DNA from 3 places in the Bacillus tequilensis genome. Region 1 is predicted to be linked to each of the others. Evidence: riboswitches for the same ligand, from Rfam matches in the RefSeq annotation. Region 1 holds a riboswitch; each other region holds the start of a gene.
What was found. A riboswitch is a leader RNA that binds a small molecule or an ion and turns the genes downstream of it on or off. The one in region 1 is predicted to bind cyclic di-AMP.
Positions count from the first base shown of each region.

Region 1 (7,160 bases):
CATTTTATCTGTTTGCCTCGCTGCAGCCTCAGCGGTTGCATTTATTTTTCTGCAAAAATGGGGGCTTTCATCAGGTTATGTATGGACTGGTTTTGGCGTTACGTTATGCTTGCTTCTCATTCTATTGATTGTGGAATATAAAGCGAAAAACCCCTTTATTTCTATTAAACAGATGCTGCTGCCAAAACCGGTGCTCGGCCTATTCATCATAGCTGCGGGGACGATAACGGTAGCTGTCAGCCTTTCTGCTTTTCAGGGCTTGCTCCGTCAAATGTATGGCATTTCTCAGGAGCATCTCATTCTTTTAAACTTGACGCTTTTAATCGGAGTGGCGATCGCCGCTGTTGTGAGCGCTTTGTTTTATGATAAAGTCGGGCCCGGGATGCTCGGTATTATAGGCGCCCTCATTCTCGTATTTGTGAATTTTCAATGGCTGCATATGCAGGATCATTCGTCTCTTTATATGTTCGCAGTGCTGTTTATCATGCTTGCGGCTGGAACGGGGCTGACAGTCGCCGCAGGACTGATGGGAGCTGCTATGGGCGGCCCGCTGCCCGATTTGGTCAAGAGAATGACAGCCGTTCAGTTTTTAAGGTTATTTGTCTATATGGGAGTTCCAATCCTCATCGGCTTTTTCACGAAAAAAGATGCTGCTAGACAGAACGGTTCGATGCAGGATTCTATGATGACTGCTTATCATGATCTCTTTTTCATTTCATTTATCCTGAGCGTGCTGCTCGTTTGCCTGTCATTCTGTATGAACGCTACAGGCATGGGGCACAAGCTGGCGCATAAACCCCATGATAAAGCGAAACCGACTCCGGAAAAACCAGCTGTTTCAGCACATAGATTGTCACATAAAGTGATACATGATAGAGAATATCGTGATGCACTCAGAAAGCTTAAACAGAAATATGATATGTGATCAAAGCCTTTTCCTTGAGGGGAAAGGTTTTTTGTTTGCAATCTTTTCCTAACTTTATCCTTAAAGAATTGAAAAATATTAGAAGTGCAAGTAAAATTCTAAAAGGTAGATTCTTTTACATTCGTAATCTTTTAACTTGAAGGAAGGTTTTCATGGCTCGTAAAAAACTAAAAAAACGCAGACTCTTCATTACACTATTTTTCATCGTATCTATTCCGCTAGCCCTGTTTGTATTGGCGACAACTTTATCAAAACCGATTGAAACATCCAAAGAACCTGAAGAAGTTGATGAACAGCAAGTATTCATTGACAGCCTGTCAGGACATGCACAAATTTTGTATGAGAAATATCATGTTCTTCCCAGCATCACGATCGCTCAGGCTATTCTCGAATCTGACTGGGGGAACAGCGAGCTTGCTGCTAAAGCCAACAACCTCTTTGGTGTAAAAGGAAACTATAAAGGACATCACGTCACGATGGAAACAGACGAAGTGGAAAAAGGGAAGAGAAAAACCATTCGCGCAAAGTTTCGAAAATACAGCACGTTTTTTGAATCGATGGATGACCACGCCCAATTGTTTGTCCGCGGCACAACATGGAATAAAAAGAAGTATAAACCGGTGCTTGAGGCTGGAGATTATAAGGAAGCGGCAACTGCCTTGCAAACAGCAGGATATGCTACAGACCCTGACTACGCTGACAAAATTAGCGATATTGTGGAAAAATACGATTTAGCTGAGTACGATAAGGTAAATCCATCCCTCAAATCAGTGGATTTAAACGCCTCCATTAAAGACAGTGCCGTTCAAGACGTATGGTCCAAGCCTTCTACTGATGATCGGTCCATAAAGCTCACTTCTGTCCAATCTTACGTCGGAAAAGACATAAAGGTCGTATCTAAAAAGCAGCAAGGCCAATCGGTATGGTACCAATTTCAAATCAATGATAAACTCATCGGCTGGATTGACGATTCTGCTGTTGAAATAAAGGAGGCAACCTAAACCCTTCTTACTGGTATTTTTAATTCTTTGTTCCATTCAGGGGAATTTGAGGTATAATATTCCACGGAAGTTATCACTTATTGACTATGTTTAGGAGGGGATAAAGATGCAGAAATATAGACGGAGAAACACGGTTGCCTTTACAGTATTGGCTTATTTCACTTTTTTTGCGGGAGTATTTTTGTTTAGTATCGGACTCTATAATGCTGATAACCTGGCACTCAATGAAAAAGGCTATTATATTGCAGTTATGATACTTGTAGCAGTCGGTGCGATTCTTACACAAAAAGTGACCCGTGATAACGCAGAAGATAACGAAATTATCGCGGAACAAGAAAAAAGACAGAATCAATCTCATATCGAATCATAAAAAATCCGGCGCCTGCACGCCGGATTTTTTCATTTCACCCTGTAAACACCTCGCCGTCAGGGTAACGGATATTTGATTTCTCTGTTCTCGCGAATGAAAACACGAACGTCAAAGGACCAATTCTTCCAATGAACATGATGATGATAATGATGCATTTTCCCGCTGTTGTCAGTTCAGGAGTAAGGCCCATCGTAAGTCCAACAGTTCCAAAAGCGGAAAAGGTTTCAAAAACAACTTGAATAAATGGCGCTTTTTCTGTGATCGTCAGGGCGAATATCCCTAAAAACACGATGAACAAACTGGTGACGCTCACGGCTAAAGCTTTAATAATAATTGGATATTTGATGGAGCGACGGAAAATAACCGTTTCTTTTTTACCTCGCAAATAAGCGATAACAGACGTTAAAATCACGATGAACGTAGTCAGCTTAATGCCGCTCGCCGTTGAGGCGCTGCCAGCTCCGATAAACATCAATAATAAAATAAATACAATGGTTCCTTCTCGCATACTTCCGAAATCGAGGGAATTGAAGCCCGCGGTTCTCGGGGTCACTGCCTGAAAATAGGAAGCCCACAGTTTATCTGCTAGATGCAGGTGGCCGAGGGTGCCGGGGTTGCTGTACTCTAATATAAAAATCACAAGCATCGCAATCGCATTCAGAATCAACGTTCCTGTCAGCATGAGCTTTGTATGTAAAGAAAAGGTTTTAAATCGCCGATTTTTCAAAATGTCATACAGAACCGTAAATCCGATGCCTCCTGTGATAAATAAGAACGTAATCACAAGATTTACGGTAGGGTCCCCAACGTAGCTCATCAAATTATCCGGCCACAACGAAAACCCGGCATTGTTAAAAGCAGATATGGCGTGAAACAGACTGGCAAACAAGCCGGCCGCCCAGCCATACTGGGGTATAAGCCTGATGGATAAAATGAGTGCTGCCATCAATTCAATGCTGATGGAAAACAGAAACAGGACTTTGACAAGTCGTATGACGCCGCCGATTGTCGGCTGGTTTAAGGCTTCCTGAACCAGCATTCGTTCTTTTAATCCGATTTTTTTCCCTAATATCATCACGATCAAAACAGCGAAAGTCATAAAGCCAAGCCCGCCGACCTGAATCAGCCCCATGATAACCGTTTGCCCGAATACCGTAAATTGAGTGCCTGTATCGACAACAGCAAGTCCTGTAACGGTGGTAGCAGAAGCCGCCGTAAAAAGGGCATCTATCCATGACAATGGCTTTGTTGTGGAAATCGGAAGCATCAAGAGCGCAGACCCGATCATAATCGTAAGGAAAAAACCGATTGCAAGCACTTGAGGCGGTGTCAACCGAACCCATTTGATGACTTTATCCTTTTGAAGTGTCACCTTTGTCTACATCCCTTCGTTTTCAAAACGCTTAATATCCTTTTTGTGCCCCATGATCACAAGGCAGTCCTGTTCGTGAATGGTGTCTTCAGGTGCGGGAGAAAGACGGATATCTCCATGATGTTTAATAGCCAGGATCGTGCAGCCGTACTTCGCTTTTACATCCAAATCATTAATCGATTTTGAATCAAGCTTGCGTGTTGCCAGCAGTTCAACAATACTGTAATCATCTGATAAATCAATGTAATTCAAAACATTCTCGTCAGAAAGACTGTGTGCGATTTTGACGCCCATATCCTTTTCAGGATGAATGATGCGGTCAGCGCCGATCTTTTCAAGCACCTTGTGATGATAATAGTTTTGAGCTTTTACCCAAATATTCGGAATGTCCAATTCCTTCAATAATAGCGTAGTCAAGGTGCTCGCTTGAATATTCGCTCCGATGGCAACAATCACATATTCAAAATTGCGTATTCCTAACGAAAGCAATTCGTTTTCTTCGGTGGCGTTGGCAATCACCGCATGTGTCGCATAAGAAGCGTATGCATTTACCTTTTCCTCGTTGATATCAATCGCAAGGACCTCATGGCCCATTCTGTGCAGCTCTTTGCAAATGCTTCCGCCAAACCGGCCCAGACCGATCACGGCAAATTGCTTATTTTTTATTCTTCCCAATGTTCATAACTCCCTTAGTAAAGTAACGTTTTTGAACCAAAAAAGACCATTTCGAAGAATGGCCGCTAATAGACCTCCTCTCTGCATACGCCTACGAGGTTAGCTGTCGGATTAGGGATTCAGAGTACCCCTTCTTACTAAGTAAGATTCACCCCAAGGCTGGTAAAAAAACAGCCAATCGTTGGTTCCCCCGTTCGTGTTTGATTAAGCGATAAAAGAGACTGTATGAAATTGAACACTCAAGAATTTACTCCTGTTTCTAGTGTTTGTCAATTTAAATTTTAAACCGGAAAAAAGACATTGGGAATAGAGGAAAAAGGGGGAAAACGCAAAAAAGACCGGCGTTAACCGGTCTTTCAGATTATTTGGAGTCGCATGGCTGAGTCGGAGGAGTGCTGCGTTTAGCGACGTCAATGCTGGCTTCTGCGTAAAATCTATCTCCGACGCTCAATGATCTATTCTCCGCACGGAAAGTATATGTACCAGCGGCAGGAAGTGTTTTGTTATTCAGTCTTAATTTGAACTCGCCAGCTCCTAACAAATCAAGTGCCAAAGGAATTCTTACTGTTTTGCCGTTATTGAGGATCTGTGTTGTACGCAAAGCATGTCCGTTCATTGTGTCTTTTGTATTTGCAGTAAATCCGCTTGGTAATGTAAATTCCATCACACCAAGGCTCAGAAGCGTGTTTGGACGATACGTCAATTCGATATCTGAGAAAGACCATTCCGTTTTGCTCGCCCCTGTGATAGTTGCAAACAACGAAGCTGTTGCCTGTGTTTTCATCGTTGATTCAGTATGAGCTTTAGTTGCTGTGGATTCAGCCGCAAAAGAAGCTGTAGGCGCAGAAACGAGTAAACCAAGACTTAATGCGCTGATTGCCAAAGAAGATAATAATTTGCGTTTCATAATAAATTCCCCCTAATTAAGTTGATAAAAATACACAGGCCTGCCGTTTTTCACCTCCCCTTACCGGCCAAATACAAATTTTACCTACATAAAAACTATCATCATTTTTTTTGGGAGTAAATGGTATGTTTTTCCCGTATTTTTCAAATTTTTAATAATTTCATATAAAAGAACAAAAAACGCCCGGTTTCCCAGGCGTTTTCTGTTTACTTTGTTTCGATCGGTATAAACTTAAAAATTTCTCCGCTTTGCACCGCATCAGCGAGCCGCTTCAGCCAGTCATAGTAAGCTTTAGAGCTTTCCAGCTGTTCGAATAGCTGCAACGCTTCATTTTTAATGTCCTCATTAAGACCTTCCTTGTTTAAAACGTCTTGTAAATCAGCCTGAGCTTCCTCAATTGCTGCTACATTCACTTGAACTTCCCGCTCCCATTTAGGCGGAAAGAAATTCGTGAAAAATTTGAAGAAATCTTTTTCAGCGACAAATGTATGCTTGCGGATGCCCCGATGAAATGTTTTTTTCACTACATTTAAGTCTTGAAGCTTTTTGACGCCTGTGCTCATGCTTGGTTTGCTCATTTGCAATTCCTCACGCATTTCGTCAAGCGTCATCTCATCCCTCATATACATCGTTCCATATAAAATCCCGACACTGCGGGTAATTCCGTAAAGATCCATCGTTTCAGCAATGGAGTCGATAACAAGATCGCGTGCCTGTTCTATAGCTGCAAATTCTGGACTTTCATCCATACTGACCCTCTTTTCCTTTAGAAAGTTAAATTCGTTAAGTTATTTCTTTATGTTCTTTATCTTAACGAAACATAAGGAAAAGTCAAAAAGAAAAAACAAAAAGGGGCTTTGACAGTTTAAAATTCGTATGTTAGATTAATGTTGTTAAAAACGTTAAATTTTTATTTAACAAACTTTATTTACGTCAAGGAGGCTTATATGAGTCAAACATTATACATTGACGGAGAATGGATCAGTGCCGAAAAAGGACAGATCCGCACCATTATCAATCCATTTAATCAAGAAGAAATTGCAGCAGTAAGCGAAGGAGGGCGAGAGGACGCCATCAAGGCAATCGCAGCCGCGCGCAGAGCATTTGATAAAGGGGAGTGGTCATCGCTATCCGGGCTTGAACGCGGAAACATTGTTCTGAAAATTGCGGAATTAATCAGGCGTGATCTTGATGAGCTGGCTGAGCTTGAATCCCTTGATACGGGAAAAACACTCGAAGAAAGCAAGGCCGATATGAATGATATCGCCAATGTTTTTCAATATTACGCCGGATTGGCAGATAAAGATGGCGGAGAGATCATTTCATCTCCGATCCCTGATTCAGAAAGCAAAATCATCAGAGAGCCAATCGGGGTTTGCGGCCAGATCACTCCGTGGAATTATCCGCTCCTGCAAGCAAGCTGGAAAATCGCACCCGCACTTGCTGCAGGTAATACGATTGTTATGAAACCGAGTGAGATCACGCCGCTGACGACAATTAAGGTCTTTAAGCTGATGGAAGAAGCCGGTGTTCCAAAAGGTGTCGCGAATCTTGTCCTTGGACCGGGAGCCACAGTAGGCGATGAGCTTGCCGTAAATAAAGACGTCGATTTGATTTCGTTTACGGGCGGAATTGAAACAGGCAAAAGCATCATGCGTGCGGCAAGCGGAAACGTCAAAAAAATCGCGCTTGAATTGGGAGGCAAAAATCCAAATATCGTTTTTAGGGACGCGGATTTAGAAGTCGCGGTCGATCAGGCATTAAACGCTGTATTCTTCCACGCCGGCCAAGTGTGCTCTGCCGGTTCCCGCTTGCTTGTTGAAGAAGCCGTTCACGATCAGTTTCTAGCAGAGCTTGTCAAACGGACGAAACGCATTAAACTCGGAAATGGTTTTCACGCCGAGACAGAA
Region 1 is NZ_CP048852.1:2,987,396-2,994,555, reverse strand. It holds gene G4P54_RS15925 (MFS transporter) at 1-925, shown strand, start outside; gene lytG (exo-glucosaminidase LytG) at 1,078-1,926, shown strand; gene G4P54_RS15915 (YiaA/YiaB family inner membrane protein) at 2,033-2,296, shown strand; gene ktrB (Ktr system potassium transporter KtrB) at 2,331-3,668, opposite strand; gene ktrA (potassium uptake protein KtrA) at 3,675-4,343, opposite strand; cyclic di-AMP (ydaO/yuaA leader) riboswitch at 4,416-4,564, opposite strand; gene bslA (biofilm surface layer hydrophobin BslA) at 4,705-5,250, opposite strand; gene gbsR (transcriptional regulator GbsR) at 5,457-5,999, opposite strand; gene betB (betaine-aldehyde dehydrogenase) at 6,198-7,160, shown strand, end outside.

Region 2 (7,160 bases), 1.5 Mb from region 1:
AGGATCTTGATATCGCATTTCAGCAATTCGGACATCTTGTCAGCCCTGTGTCAGCGGCTTTATTCGGAATTGGACTGCTCGTTGCCGGACTATCCAGTTCATCTGTCGGCACACTTTCAGGCGACGTGATCATGCAAGGATTTATTAATTACCGCATCCCGCTGTATGTAAGGCGGTTTATCACGATTATTCCGCCGATCCTGATCATCGCGTCAGGCGTCAATCCTACGTCTGCTCTCGTGCTGAGCCAGGTTGTGCTGTCCTTCGGCATCGCCTTTGCCTTAATCCCGCTTATTATGTTTACAAGCAATAAACGGATTATGGGCTCACTGATCAACGCAAAATGGGTCACAGTTGTGTCTTGGCTGATCGCTGTATTGATCGTCGCTTTGAATGTGTTTTTGATTGTTGATACGTTTCGTTAGAAAAAACCGGCTGGCGAGGCCGGTTTTTTGTTTTGTCTAAAACTCATTGATATGCTTTTTGACAGAAATTTGTTATGATAAAAGAAAAAAATCGGAGTTTTGATGATGTCAGTATTTATTCTGTTTTATTTATGGATTGTTCCTATTGTAATCGGTATTTTATGTTCTGTTGCTGCCTATAAATCCAAGGGGAAAATGAGAGTCGCGCCTGGCATTGCCATGATCGTGCTCAGTATCATTTCCTTAATCACCGCGTTTACGGCCGGGCATACGAATTTCCACGTGTTTATCGGCGGCATGTTTTTATTCGGCACATTATTGGTCGGTTCTGCTTTTCCTTTCTTTTTCGGGCTTAAGAAAAAAGAGAAATAAGCTTATCAAGACATGGACACTCTGTCAGATGTGACAAGAAAAAACATATGAAACATACAAGGACAAATGCATCTTCTTGCTTTGAAAGAAGATGCATTTGTCCTTTTGTCTGTTTCGAGCAATGCAAACCATGAAGGCCTTGATAAACACAACAATATTTCCCAACATGTTACCCCCAATTATCCCCAACAAAAAACAGAGGCCGCTAAGGCCCCTGGTTTTTTAGAATAACCGTTTTAAACTTTTCTTCAGTGACGGCATTTCAATTTTTTGGTTTTCGAAGAAATTTTTCAGCATGTATTTGCTGAAGCCTTTTGCCTGTCCGTAGGTGATTTTGCCGGGAAGCGGCGGTTCGTTTCCGATCATGACATCCACAACGACCGGCTGATCTGAGTGCAACGCCTCATGAAAAGCTGGCGCAAGCTCTTCCGCTCTGGTTACTTTGATGCCCTTTGCGCCGCAGCTTTCTGCAAATGCGGCATAGTCGACGTTTTGAAGATTTGTGGCATAGTCGATATTGCCTTTGACCTGCTGCTCATACTCGATCATGCCGAGATTTTCATTGTTTAAAATGACGACGGTGATCGGGAGCTTGTATTTGACGGCAGTCGGGAGATCCTGCATCACCATGGAAAAGCCTCCATCACCACAGACAGCGATTGTCTGGCGTTCTGGTTCAGCCAAGCTTGATGCGATCGCTCCCGGCAGGCCGCAGCCCATTGTCGCAAGCCAGCTGGAAACGATAAAATCCTGGTTCGCATTCATTTTGAAATGACGCGCCATCCAAACTGTCACAGTGCCGACATCTACAGAGAGCACCGCATCATCGGCAGCCGCTTCCTGAAGACGTGCCACGACCTGCTGGGGTTTAAGCGGTGTTGCCGCCTCTGTCTCATCATTTTCAATTTCGTTCCACCAATGCTGCATATGTTCCGTGCAGGCATTCAGGAATCTTCTGTCTTCCTTCCGCTCAATATACTCCGTCAATTCGCGCAGGCCCAGCGCAGAATCGCAGACAAGACCCGCTGTCACCGGATAGCGTTTTCCGATTTTCGCCGGATCTGAATCGAGCTGGATGGCCGGTGTGTCATCAGGCAAATAATCACGGTACGGGAATGACGTTCCGAGCATGATTAATAAATCGCATTCCTCCATTGCCTCGTAAGCCGGCTTCGTGCCGATCTGCCCGAGGTTGCCGAGAAAATGCGGGTGCTTATCAGGAACGACGCCTTTTGCCGGGAGCGTGACTACGATCGGCGCGGCGGCTTTGTCCGCAAATTCCAAAAGCTCCTGTTTTGCCTTTTTCATTCCCTGCCCCGCCAAAATAATCGGCTTTTTGGCGTTATTAATATATTGCGCGCAGGTGACGAGCTGCTCCTTTTTCGGTTCAAGGTTCCCTTCTATATACACTGGTGAAGTGTACACGGGCTCGCGTTTGATTTTCTCCGCAAACAAATCATCAGACACGCTCAATACCGCAACGCCTTTTTTGCTGTAGGCGGTGCGAATAGCCTGATTCAAGAGATCCGGCAAAGATTCCGCGCTATGTACCTCTCTGTTGAACACAGCCACGTCCTCAAACATTTGCTCAAGCTTGATCTCCTGAAAATAATCCCGTCCGACTTCACCTGATGAAACCTGTCCCGCAATCGCCAGCACAGGGGCGCCATCCGCTTTTGCATCATATAATCCATTTAATAAGTGCACCGCCCCCGGCCCTGCGATCGACAGGCAGACGCCGATTTTGCCGGTGAGTTTCGCCTCAGCCGCGGCTGCCAGCGCCGCCACCTCTTCATGGCGGGTTTGAATGAATTTCAATTGATTTCGTTCATGTCTTAATTCCTCAATAAATTCATTTATACTGTCTCCGGGGATGCCGTAAACATGTTCAACTCCCCATTGTTCGAGCAGTTCTGTCATTGCTTGTCCTGCAGTTTTATGTGCCATGCCGTATCCTCCTTTTCCCTTTTCTCAATACCACAGGAGAAGGGCTTTGAAACCCGGAGACCCTGAATCACTTGCCCAGTCTTCTTTTGAACAGGTCGATCACCGCAAGCATGCTGGTATCCTTAAGGATGACAGTTACATCTCGATCGCCGTTCTTAAAATCGTTTATTTGCCTTTTTCGGTTCGGCACCATTAAAAGCGGCAAATGGTGCGGAGAGAACCACTTTAAACCCGCTGTCTCCGCACTGTCAGCAATCGCTTCTCCGCCTGTTATGATACCTGCAAACACATGCTGTTCATCTTGAAACTTCTGCCTTCGATAAACACCTATTTTCGCAGAAAGCGCGGCGCTGTATCCTGTTTCCTCCAAAACCTCCCTGACTGCCGCTGTCTCGGCCGTTTCCCCGGGATCGATCGTGCCGCCCGGCAGATCCCATAAAGGAACGTCTTTTCGTTTTACCAGCAGGATCTGATGTGTTTCGTTCGATACAATGACAAAAGCCCCTTTCGTATCCATCGCCATTTCTCCTTTTCCCGCAAAAAAAGACCAAGGTGATTCCCTTGGTCTCTAGAGCTTTACTTTTTAAAATGATACGGAAGCGTGGCCACTATTATGTCCTTTTTCCAGAACAGCCGGACTCTGAGAAGGAAGGCTGATTGGTTGTGAAGGATGGTGTGCCAGCGTTTTTTTGTAATAAATTGCGGAAACAGCACCATGACGGAAAACTGTTTCTTCTTCGCTTTTGCTTCTACCGTTTCCAAAAACTTATCAAACGGGTGGACGAGGCTTCTGTACGATGAGTGAAGCGTAACGAGACGCACTCCGTTATTAAGCTCCTCCCAGCGTTTTTCAACTTTCTTTTCCTGTTCTCTGTCAAATGACACGTGAACGGCAATGACCTGATCGGACAATGATTTCGCGTATTGAATCGATTTTTGCACGACAGTCGTGACACCGGCTACAGGCACAATGACAACCGTGCCTTTGATTTCTTCCGGCTGTTGATCTACGATGCGAAGCTGTTCACCAACAGCTGTATAGTGATTTTTAATCACATAAAACAGCAGAACGACGATAGGCATAAAGATTAAAACCGGCCATACGACATTAAACTTCGTCACAAATAGGATGGACAGAACCATAAACGAAATCAAAGCGCCGCACGCGTTGATGAGCATTTTTCCGATCCAGCCTTTTGGTTTTTGCTTGTTCCATTTGATGCACATGCCGGTTTGCGAAAGCGTAAATGGAATAAATACGCCGACAGCATATAACGGGATTAAGTGCTCTGTCTGTCCTCCGGAAAACAGGATGAGCACAATGGAGGCAATGCCTAAAAAGATAATTCCATTTGAGAAGCCCAAACGGTCGCCTCTGACTGTAAACATACGCGGCATATATTGGTCTTTCGCCAAGTTGAAGGCAAGCTGCGGGAAGGCTGAAAATCCCGTATTCGCCGCAAGGACCAAAATAAGTGATGTCACACCTTGAATGACATAGTAGAACACATTTCGCCCGAAGGTTTCAGACGCAATCTGTGAAACCACCGTTTCATTTGGCTTTGGCGCCACTCCATATCCGTATGCGAGCGCCGTAATGCCAGTAAACAGAATCGCCAGCAAAATCCCCATCATCGCAAGCGTTCTTGCCGCGTTTCGCGCAGGCGGGTTTTTAAAGGCAGGAATCGCGTTAGAAATGGCCTCAACCCCTGTCAGCGCCGAGCAGCCGGAAGAAAAAGCCTTAAGCAGCAAAAACAGTGTAATGCCGGCTACCGGTGTGCCGAGCGGTGTATGATGGGCTGGCTGGTCAATTTGCCCCGTCATGAGTTTGAACAATCCGACTCCAATCAGAACCAAAAGCGCCACCACAAACAGATACACCGGATAGGCTAGAATCGATGCCGATTCTGATAGACCGCGCAGGTTCAAAATCATAATGACTATTACAAGAAAAACAGCGATCGGCACGTGATAATGATGCAATGCAGGAAAGGCCGACGTGATGGCGTCTGTGCCTGCGGAAATACTGACCGCTACCGTTAAAATATAATCGACAAGCAATGAACCGCCTGCGATTAATCCCGGCTTTTCACCGAGGTTTTCTTTCGAAACGACATACGCTCCGCCGCCCTGCGGGTAAGCGTAAATAATCTGCCTATATGAAAGAATCAGTGCGAGCAGCAATATGAGAACGCCAACTGCAATCGGAATGGAGTACCAAAAAGCCGCAGCACTGACCGTTGCCAAAATGATCAAAATTTGTTCTGTCCCATATGCGACAGATGACAGCGCATCTGAAGAAAGCATCGCCAAGGCTTTTAATTTAGTCAGCTTTTGCTCTCCGGCTGCTTGAGATTTTAACGGTTTCCCAATCAAAAAACGTTTGATTGAATGATACATCATTGATGTTTTCTCCTTTTAATTTCTGATTTTATTAGAACAATAAAACATCAGCATCTGCATTCACATAATAGAAGAGTCCTTTCTGCTATGATGTCTCTGTAAACGATTTACATTCTAAAAAATGAACGGCAAAAAACACAGAGGCAAACGGATGCCCCTATGCCATCACATCGAACATAGGTTTCATTCATCTCCTCTCACAAACGCTTACGAGGTTAGCTGACGGATTCGGGCATATGAGAGTTTGCCCTACCTAAAAAGGATTCACCCCTACGGCAAAAAAGCCGTTCTAATGGGTCCCCCGCTCTGATTTCAGATTAAGCGATTTGTTTTCTAAAAGAGATCATACTCCCGTTCAAGCACGTTGTAAAGAGGCTTATTGGCTGAGCGAAAAAAATAAAATGACAGGTTCCACAAATGGAATTCACACACCAAAAAACATAAAAAAACAGAGGCTGGATTTGCCTCTGTCTTTTATATTTGATCATGTCCCAAACGGCGTTAAAAACCCTTGAGGCCTCGGAAACCGAGCACCGGGGCTGAAATGGCCTCTGTTTATTCCGTATCTGTCTTTCTTTTTCTTCGTCTTGCTGTAATCCAAATGAACACTGCCGCAATCACTATAATCAGTGCCAACACACCAATATAAAGCCATTTCCGGCTATGATCCTGTGATGATTGCTCAGCGCTGGAACTGCTTGTTTCCGATTTGAGCTGCTGGTGGTTTGAAAACACCTGCTGGCTGTCAGTTTCATTTACGACGGTTGCCGAGTCATCGGTGCTGTTCAGATCATTAATGATCTCTTTTGTGACGGCGGCGCCTGTTCCTTTAGCTGGTGCAAAAACAGCCATCGTGTAGCGTGAATCCCAAAGAGATTTTTGGGTAAACGCCACTTGTTTTGTCGTCTCATTCAGCATGTCAAAACCTGATACATCAAACGAGCCGTTCTTCGCTTGCGGAACTAGAAGATCTGATGATTTCTCCTTCAGAAGAGAAAATTGATTGATGCCTCCTATGAAAATGAGGTTCCGCTCTTTGGCATCATTTGCGGTTACATCAGATGATTTCTTCACCGTGTATGCATACTGCGCTTCGCTGCCAAAGGACTCCGTTACGAGTGAAAGCTCCGCAAGCTTCGAATGACTGACATTGTCAGGGAGCACGATCAGCGTTGCCCGTTCCTGAGTTCCGGCATAAGGAAGCGGCCACTCTTGAAAATCTGCTGACGGCGAAATGCCTTTCATGCCATAAGATAGGGTACTGCTTTTATCGATAAAGACCCATTTTTCTTCATCAGTCGTGTTGCAAGGATTGTTTTCCTTTAACCCCGTTGTGACAAACTGAATATCAATGTAACGGTTTTTTTGCAGCAGTTTAGGATCCACTTTTACCGTGACATGATAGAACCCGTTTTTATCTTCTTTTCCTAATTCATCAAGCCGGACCGAGTGCGGCTGGCCGTTGATCATGATCTTCAGCTCTGCAGCCTGAGAAGCTGATTCGTTTTCTGCCGTTGGGGCTTGAATCGTTTCGGACTTTTTCAGCTTAAGCGACAGCTTCGCTGATTGGTTTTCATCTAAAACCGCCGAAGCCGGGTAAAAGTAATGTGCTGAAGATGTTTTGTCAGCTCCAATTGTCATATCATCGGCTCCAAAATTCTCGAGGGTCAGCTTATCGCTTTCCTTTTTTTCTGCCTGCTGAAGCTTGCTGATAGAGAGTGTCTCGCCGCTGAGCTGGCCTGTGTATGTTTGATCCGTGATGACGCTGATTTTTTCACTGAGTACGTCATCGGATGCCGCTTGTGCAAACAGAACCGGCTGCTGCTTGCCCTCTGCTTTCAGCACCCGCTCCGCAAGCAGAAGGTGTTCTCCTTTTGCCTGTAAGCCGGCTTGTTTCATAATCTTCTTCACCTTGCCGTTCCAATGCTTGTCCACTCCGATGAAAATCGTCGGTTTGTCGATTTTTTTCAGATCAGATTCCGTGATATACGAAATGCTGACACTGCTGTCCAC
Region 2 is NZ_CP048852.1:460,526-467,685, reverse strand. It holds gene G4P54_RS02385 (Nramp family divalent metal transporter) at 1-425, shown strand, start outside; gene G4P54_RS02380 (hypothetical protein) at 531-797, shown strand; gene G4P54_RS02375 (pyruvate oxidase) at 1,020-2,744, opposite strand; gene G4P54_RS02370 (NUDIX domain-containing protein) at 2,812-3,261, opposite strand; gene kimA (potassium transporter KimA) at 3,321-5,144, opposite strand; cyclic di-AMP (ydaO/yuaA leader) riboswitch at 5,337-5,481, opposite strand; gene G4P54_RS02360 (cellulose biosynthesis cyclic di-GMP-binding regulatory protein BcsB) at 5,703-7,160, opposite strand, start outside.
Region 2: another riboswitch for cyclic di-AMP. It lies ahead of kimA (potassium transporter KimA); the one in region 1 lies ahead of ktrA (potassium uptake protein KtrA).

Region 3 (7,160 bases), 1.5 Mb from region 1:
CAGTGTTTGCAAAAAGCAAAAAGCTTCCCCATTTGTTTTCAAAGAGCTTCATGATCTGGACAAGTGTGCTCGCTCCATATAAAACGACAAAAGAAACGACGACTGCTACGGCGCTGTTGCGGAACAGTGAAGAACAAAGCAGCCCGAATAATCCCATCATGACGGCTTCAAGCCAGTTTGACCCGATCAGCTCAAGGGTGTTGATCAGCAATGTCTTTGATTCCGCGCTCACGGATGTGCCGAAAAAGACGAGACCGAATAATAATGACAGAATGTAGTATGCCAAATACAAGTAAAAGCTGACCAGCACGACTGTGATTAATTTTGACCAAAAAATCTTTTGCCGTTTTACCGGACGAATGAGCAGAAATTTGATCGTCTTTTTATCAAATTCCATTGAGACAATTGTTGCTGCAATCACAATCGTTAAAGCCTGCAGCAGAATGTTCAGGCTCGGTGTATACGATAAATAGCCGATAAAGTTTTCATCTGTTCCGGCACTGATGACAATCCGTTTAATGATCAATGCCATGAAAAATTGAAAGACTGCCATCAGGATAAGAGATACCAGTGTGACCTTCCGATTAAAAAGTTTCATGTGTTCATTCCAAATTAACTTAGACAAGTTCTTCTCCCTCCTCTTGATGAGCAGTTGTCGCTTTTAGGAATTCATCTTCCAGTGATTGTGTGTAAGGCCTAATAGAAAAGACATTCAGAGCTTGTCCGACAAGTAAACGGTTCAGTTCCGGAATATTTTCTTTTGCCACCTCAACAACAATCGCCCCGTTTTGCCGCTCAGCTAGGTATTGATGGCCTGTCAGCCAATTGAGCGCTTTTTCTTCCGGCTGCACTTCAATGACCGCTTTCTCTGTTTTTTGATCCGTTTCATGTAAGCTGACTTCCGCTTTAATTTCGCCTTTTTGAATGATGATGACACGGTCGCACAGATCCTCAACCTCACGCAATAAATGTGTCGCGAACAGGACTGCTGTTCCTTCTATTTCTGCGAGCTCCTTGATATGGTCACGAAAATCCTTCATGCCTGCAGGATCGAGACCGTTTGTCGGCTCATCTAATATAAGAAGCTTCGGCCGGTGAAGAATCGCCTGGGCGATGCCAAGACGCTGGCGCATGCCGAGCGAATAGGTTTTCACCTTATCGTGAATCGCTGACGTCAGCCCGACACGTTCCACCACTTCATCAAGTCGTTCATCGGTTATTTTTTTGTGCATATTTGCAAAGTGCTTTAGATTTTCCCAGCCTGTCAGGTACGGATAGAACTCAGGGTTCTCGACGATCGCTCCAACAGCTTCCATCGCTTTTTCAAACTCTGTATCGTGCTGGAATCCGCTGATTGTCACGCTTCCGCTGTTTTGTGTTAACAGCCCGACGATGATACGGATGAGGGTTGTTTTTCCGGAACCATTCGGACCGAGCAGGCCGATGATTTCTCCCTCCATGACGTCCATGCTGATTTGTTTGAGTATTTGTTTAGATCCAATCTTTTTATCGAGTCCTTCAATATGTAAAATCGGCTCAGCCATAAAGCCTTCCTCCTTTTTCGACAAAAAATAAACAGTGCCTAAAAATAGGCACTGTGTGTATTATAGCATTTGTGGCTTCCAAATGTTTGGTTAAACCGATAGCGTCGGCGTTTGCTCTGGCTGTTTGTTCTTTTCGGTTTCTGTAATGATGACGGCGCAGGCTGCGTCACCTGTTGTGTTCACCACTGTACGGAGCATATCGAGCAGACGGTCAATGCCGAGAATCAAGCCGATTCCCTCGACTGGCAGGCCGACAGATTGAAGCACCATGGCGAGCATAATCAACCCGACTCCAGGTACACCTGCGGTTCCGACACTTGCCAGCACCGCTGTCAGTATGACCATCAGCAGCTGCGTGAATGTCAGATCCTGTCCGAATACCTGTGCAATGAAGATGGTGGCTACCCCTTGCATGATGGCTGTTCCATCCATATTAATTGTAGCGCCGAGAGGCTGAACGAAGCTGCTGATCGGCTCAGGCACTTTTAATTTTTTCTGGGCTACATCCATTGATACCGGCAAGGTCGCATTGCTGCTGGACGTACTGAACGCGACGACCATGACCTCTGAGAAATCTTTAAAGAACGTAATCGGATTTCGTTTTGCAAAAAGTGCAATCGTTGAACCGTACGTCACGATTGCATGAATGATCAGGGAGAGCGTCACAACAATCATATACAGTCCCATCGCCTTAATTGCGCTGAAGCCTTGGCTGCCGATTGCAGTCGCAATCAGACCGAACGTTCCGTATGGCGCAAATTTCATGACCAAGTTGACGAGATACATCATCAGTTCATTTCCCTGTTCAACGACTTTTAGAAGCATATCCGCTTTTTTGCCGAGCATCGTGATGCCGAGCCCTACAAAAATAGAAAATACAATGATTTGCAGCATATTTCCTTCTGTCATCGCTTGAACGGGATTCGCAGGAATAATGTTCAGAAGAGTATCGGCAATACTTGGAGCTTCCTCAGCATCAAACTTGGCAGATGAAACATCATATGTCCCAAATTCACCAGGTTTAATCGTAAGAGCAAGAATAAGCCCGATCGTAATTGCCACTGCTGTCGTGATGAGAAAATAAGAGATGGCCTTCACGCCGATTCTGCCAAGCTTCTTTGGATCACCCAGCCCGGCTACTCCCAGTGTCAGTGAGAAAAAGACAATCGGCACGACAAGCATTTTAATGAGGTTTAAAAAGATGGTGCCAAGCGGACCGAATACAAACTTATTCAAATTTTCAAATAATTCAGGCGACATAACGTTGAGGACCAATCCAGTCACTGCACCAAGAACCAATGCAATGATGATTTTTGTTGCCAGTTTCATCAGCATTCCTCCCTTTTTTGAAAAAAAGCCCGCGAGAGACTCCCGCGGGCTTTGGCTGTATATCAAACCACAGAGCCCTCTCTTCACACCGATGGGGTTAGCTGACGGGTTCGGACGAAGAGATGTCCGTTTTTCAGATGAAAAATTAACCCCAATAGACCGGGTCCCCCACTCCTTATGCAAGGATTAAGCGTGTGGCTTGCTATTGTATGATTTAGTTTATTTATACAGAAAATATCCAATTTTGTAAACTGTTTTTCGTTACTTTTCTCTCGGATTTTTTTTAGGTCGATCTTCCTTGTTGGTGACGTCAAGAATATCAAGGAGAAACACAAAGATCGGAATCCCGATAATTAATCCCCAAATGCCGAAAAAGTGCTCAGAGAAAATGAGTACTGTGAAGGTGAAAAAGATCGGCAGCTCCGTTTTCGCAGACATCAGCTTCGGATTTAAGAAATAGGTTTCGATCGCATGTATGGCGAAGATGACAAGCACAATATAGAGCACATACATTCCGCCGCCAGTGCTGTAAGCGATGATACTGAGCGGGATCAGTGAAATGACGACGCCTGCTACAGGGATTAACCCTAGGAAAAACACCATGATAGAAAGCCCAAACAGCTGCGGGAAATGCATAATCGAAAGCGCGATAAACGTCAGAATGCAGTTGACGAGCGCAATGATGAATTGAGCTTCAAGCACCTTGCCGAACGTTCTTGCAAATTTGCTGCCGAAAAAAGCAAATTCCTCATAAAAGACCGCCAGTTTGCTCGTTTTAAATTTTCCCATGAATTCAGTAAGCCGCTTTTTCTCAAACAAGAAAAACATGCTGAGAATGAGAGCCATTACGATCTGTAAGCCGAATGTGCTGATATCGGCCAGATACGTATACACCACATTGAAACCCTCTTTGACATATGAACTGATATTAATATCCCCGAAAACACTGGTGATCTCATCAAAGAAAGGGATGCTGTCCGGGTGGTACGCAATATGTTTAATCTGCTTAACCAGCTGTTTAATCTGCTCCGCGACGACCGGATAAAATACAAATCCTCCGACTGTCAGCAGCACAGCCAGCAATATATAAAGAAACGTAATGACAACCCGCTGGCTCACGCGGAAAAACCGGCTTAAAAACTGCCGGACGACAGACTCCAAACGATCCATAAGAAATGTGAAGATGAAGGTAAGCAATATTAAGTTGATCATGCTCTTAAATAGATATAACACACCTGTTAACACGAGAAAGATGGAAAAACGCCTTACTCCCGGGTGCTGAAAAAATTTAACTAAAGCTGCCATTTATACACTCCTGTTAGGACAAACGTCCCTCATTCAATATAGTATCCATTTGTAAATTATATAACAAAAAAATGCTGAGGTCTCTGTCCTAACCTTAATAATTCTTAAACAATTAAAAAAACGGCCCCGTGGATGGGCCGTTTTTTTTCAGACTGCTGTTTTCATGCTTTCCACAGCCTCCACGCTTTTCGCTTCATCGAATTCATTTTCACTTTTTGCCACAATGATCGTGGCGATTCCGTTTCCAATCAGGTTCACAATGGCTCTTCCTTCACTCATAAAACGGTCGACACCAAGCAGGAGGGCAAGCCCCTCAAGCGGAATGACCTGAAGCGCTGACAGTGTTGAGGCCAGAACGATAAATCCGCTTCCCGTCACACCGGCCGCCCCCTTCGATGTCAGCATCAGAACGAGGATAATTGTAATTTGCTGGCCGATGCTGAGATCAACTCCAAATACCTGTGCCAGAAAAACCGTTGCCATTGATAAATAAATGGACGTGCCGTCGAGGTTAAATGAATAGCCCGTCGGAATGACAAGCCCGACAACGGATTTCGAGCAGCCATAGCGCTCCATTTTATCCATCATACGCGGAAGCACCGATTCTGAAGAGCTTGTGCCAAGCACGATCAGAAGCTCATCTTTAATGAAGCGAAGGTAATTCCACAGGCTGAATCCATAAAGCTTGCAGATGATATTTAACGCAACAAATACGAACAGGAACATCGTAATATAAACAGACATCATTAAGCTTGCCAGAGGCTTGATGGAGTCGAGGCCGAAGTGTCCGATCGTATACGCCATCGCCCCGAATGCCCCGATTGGCGCCGCACGCATGATGTAGCCGATGATTTTGAAAAAGACGTGAGAAATCTTGTCGAAGAAATCAATGACGCTTTTCCCTTTTTCACCTAATGCCGCAAGACCGACTCCGAAAAGAATAGAAAAGAATAAGACCTGCAAAATATCCCCTTTTGCGAAGGCATCAATCATGTTGGACGGAACAATGTGTGTGACAAATTCAATCCAGTCGATTCCCTGACCGCCATTTTGCGTGTATTGTGATACATCTCCCTTTTCAAGCTTGCTGTAATCAAGACCGGCGCCCGGCTTCATGATATTGACGACAAATAAACCGATAATGAGCGCGAGAGTCGTCACAACCTCGAAATAAATAAACGCTTTTCCCCCTACTTTTCCAACCTTCTTCATATCGCCCATTTTTGCAATCCCGAGAACGATTGTGAAGAAAATAATTGGAGCGATCACCATTTTAACAGCATTGATAAATGTATCGCCAAGCGGCTTCATTTCTTTTCCGACGTTCGGCCAGACCAGCCCGACAATGACCCCGATGATGACCGCGGTTATGACTTGAACTGTTAAATTTTTAAACAGTTTCATATTCTTCATCCCCCTGTCCTATTTCCCTTTGTGTCTTTCTTACTAGAATGATAGCGTTTTCAAGTGAGGTCGGGAAGTTTATGATCATAACGGACATTTTGGTCTTTTTGGTCTCAGATTTATCCTTTAAACACGTAGCGGTTAACGGGCCGCCCGACTCCTCCGTATTGGACATCCAGCTTAATCGTTCCGTTTTTTTCAAGGTAATCAAGGTATCGTCTGGCTGTCACTCTGGCGATGCCGAGCGCCTTGGCGACTTCTTCTGCAGAAAGGGATGCGGTTTGCCGTTTCAAAAAAGCAGTGACTTCATTCATCGTGAAATGATTCAGCCCTTTCGGCAAATCCTGTACGGCCTGCTGCGGCATATGCAGGATTGCATCGAGCTGTTCCTGGGACAGCGTATCATGCGCTTCGATTTTTTGTTTATATTGCTTGTACTTTTCAAGTGCCTGTCTCATTCGCTCAAGCTTAAACGGTTTTAAAATATAGTCGGCCGCTCCATTTTGCAGCATAAGAGAGATCGTTTCCTTGTCTTTTGCGGCGGAAACGACGATGACATCCACTTCCAGCTTTTGCTTTCTGATTTCCTGCAGCGTTTTGATTCCGTCCTTTTTCGGCATGTACACATCGAGAATCACGAGGTCGGGCTGTTTTTTTTTAATCAGCTTAATGCCTTCTTCTCCGTTACCCGCTGTTGCACAGACAGTGAAGCCTTTGACAGTTGTAATGAAATCCTTGTTTACCTCTTGAACCATCGGATCGTCTTCAATGAGCAGAACCTTCCATTCCTTACGAGCCATGCTGTAATTCCTCCCCCTTCATTGGAAAAACGATTGAAAAAGATGTTCCCCTCCCCGCGTGTGAATCAACCTCTACCGTGCCCGATCCTTTGTCCGTGATTTGTTTCACTAAATACAGGCCGTAGCCTGTTCCGCCTGTTTTATTGACCGTAAACCCTTTGTCGTAAAGGTGCGGCATATGTGCGGGTTCAATTCCGCAGCCGTTATCTTCTATTAAAATAGCAAGGATATCATCCGTTTGTTCGATGCTGATGTCAATTCGTTTGTCATCAGATTGGACGGTTTCAAAGGAACCGAAGGCATTTTCAATCAGGTTGCCGAGAAGCACGACGATGTCATGCTGATCAACATGCTCGGGAAATTGCTGCAGACTGCTGTTTTCATCTATATGAACAGCAATGCCAAGCTCCCTTCCCCTTCTGATTTTGCTCAATAGAAGACCGGCCGCGGCGTCATTTTGAATTGAGCGGTGCAGAAACTCAGTCACATTTTCCTGCTCGGTTGACGCTTGGAATGCGAGCTGCAAGGCTTTTTCAGATTTCCCCAGCTGAATGAGACCGGCGATCGTATGCAGCTTATTCATATGCTCATGGTTTTGGACGCGGAGCGCCTCCACAAAGTTTTTGACACCGGTCAATTCCTCCGCCATCTTAGCCGCTTCCGTTCTGTCTTGAAAAATCGCCACGGCGCCGATGACTTTTTTCTTCATCACAATCGGTATTCTGCTGCTCATGATGACCTTTCCGCTGACACGAATTTCTTCATTATAAACCGCCTT
Region 3 is NZ_CP048852.1:474,705-481,864, reverse strand. It holds gene G4P54_RS02460 (DUF2705 family protein) at 1-625, opposite strand, end outside; gene G4P54_RS02455 (ABC transporter ATP-binding protein) at 618-1,544, opposite strand; gene G4P54_RS02450 (dicarboxylate/amino acid:cation symporter) at 1,635-2,873, opposite strand; cyclic di-AMP (ydaO/yuaA leader) riboswitch at 2,946-3,076, opposite strand; gene G4P54_RS02445 (AI-2E family transporter) at 3,135-4,178, opposite strand; gene dctP (C4-dicarboxylate transporter DctP) at 4,326-5,582, opposite strand; gene dctR (two-component system response regulator DctR) at 5,702-6,382, opposite strand; gene dctS (two-component system sensor histidine kinase DctS) at 6,372-7,160, opposite strand, start outside.
Region 3: another riboswitch for cyclic di-AMP. It lies ahead of G4P54_RS02450 (dicarboxylate/amino acid:cation symporter); the one in region 1 lies ahead of ktrA (potassium uptake protein KtrA).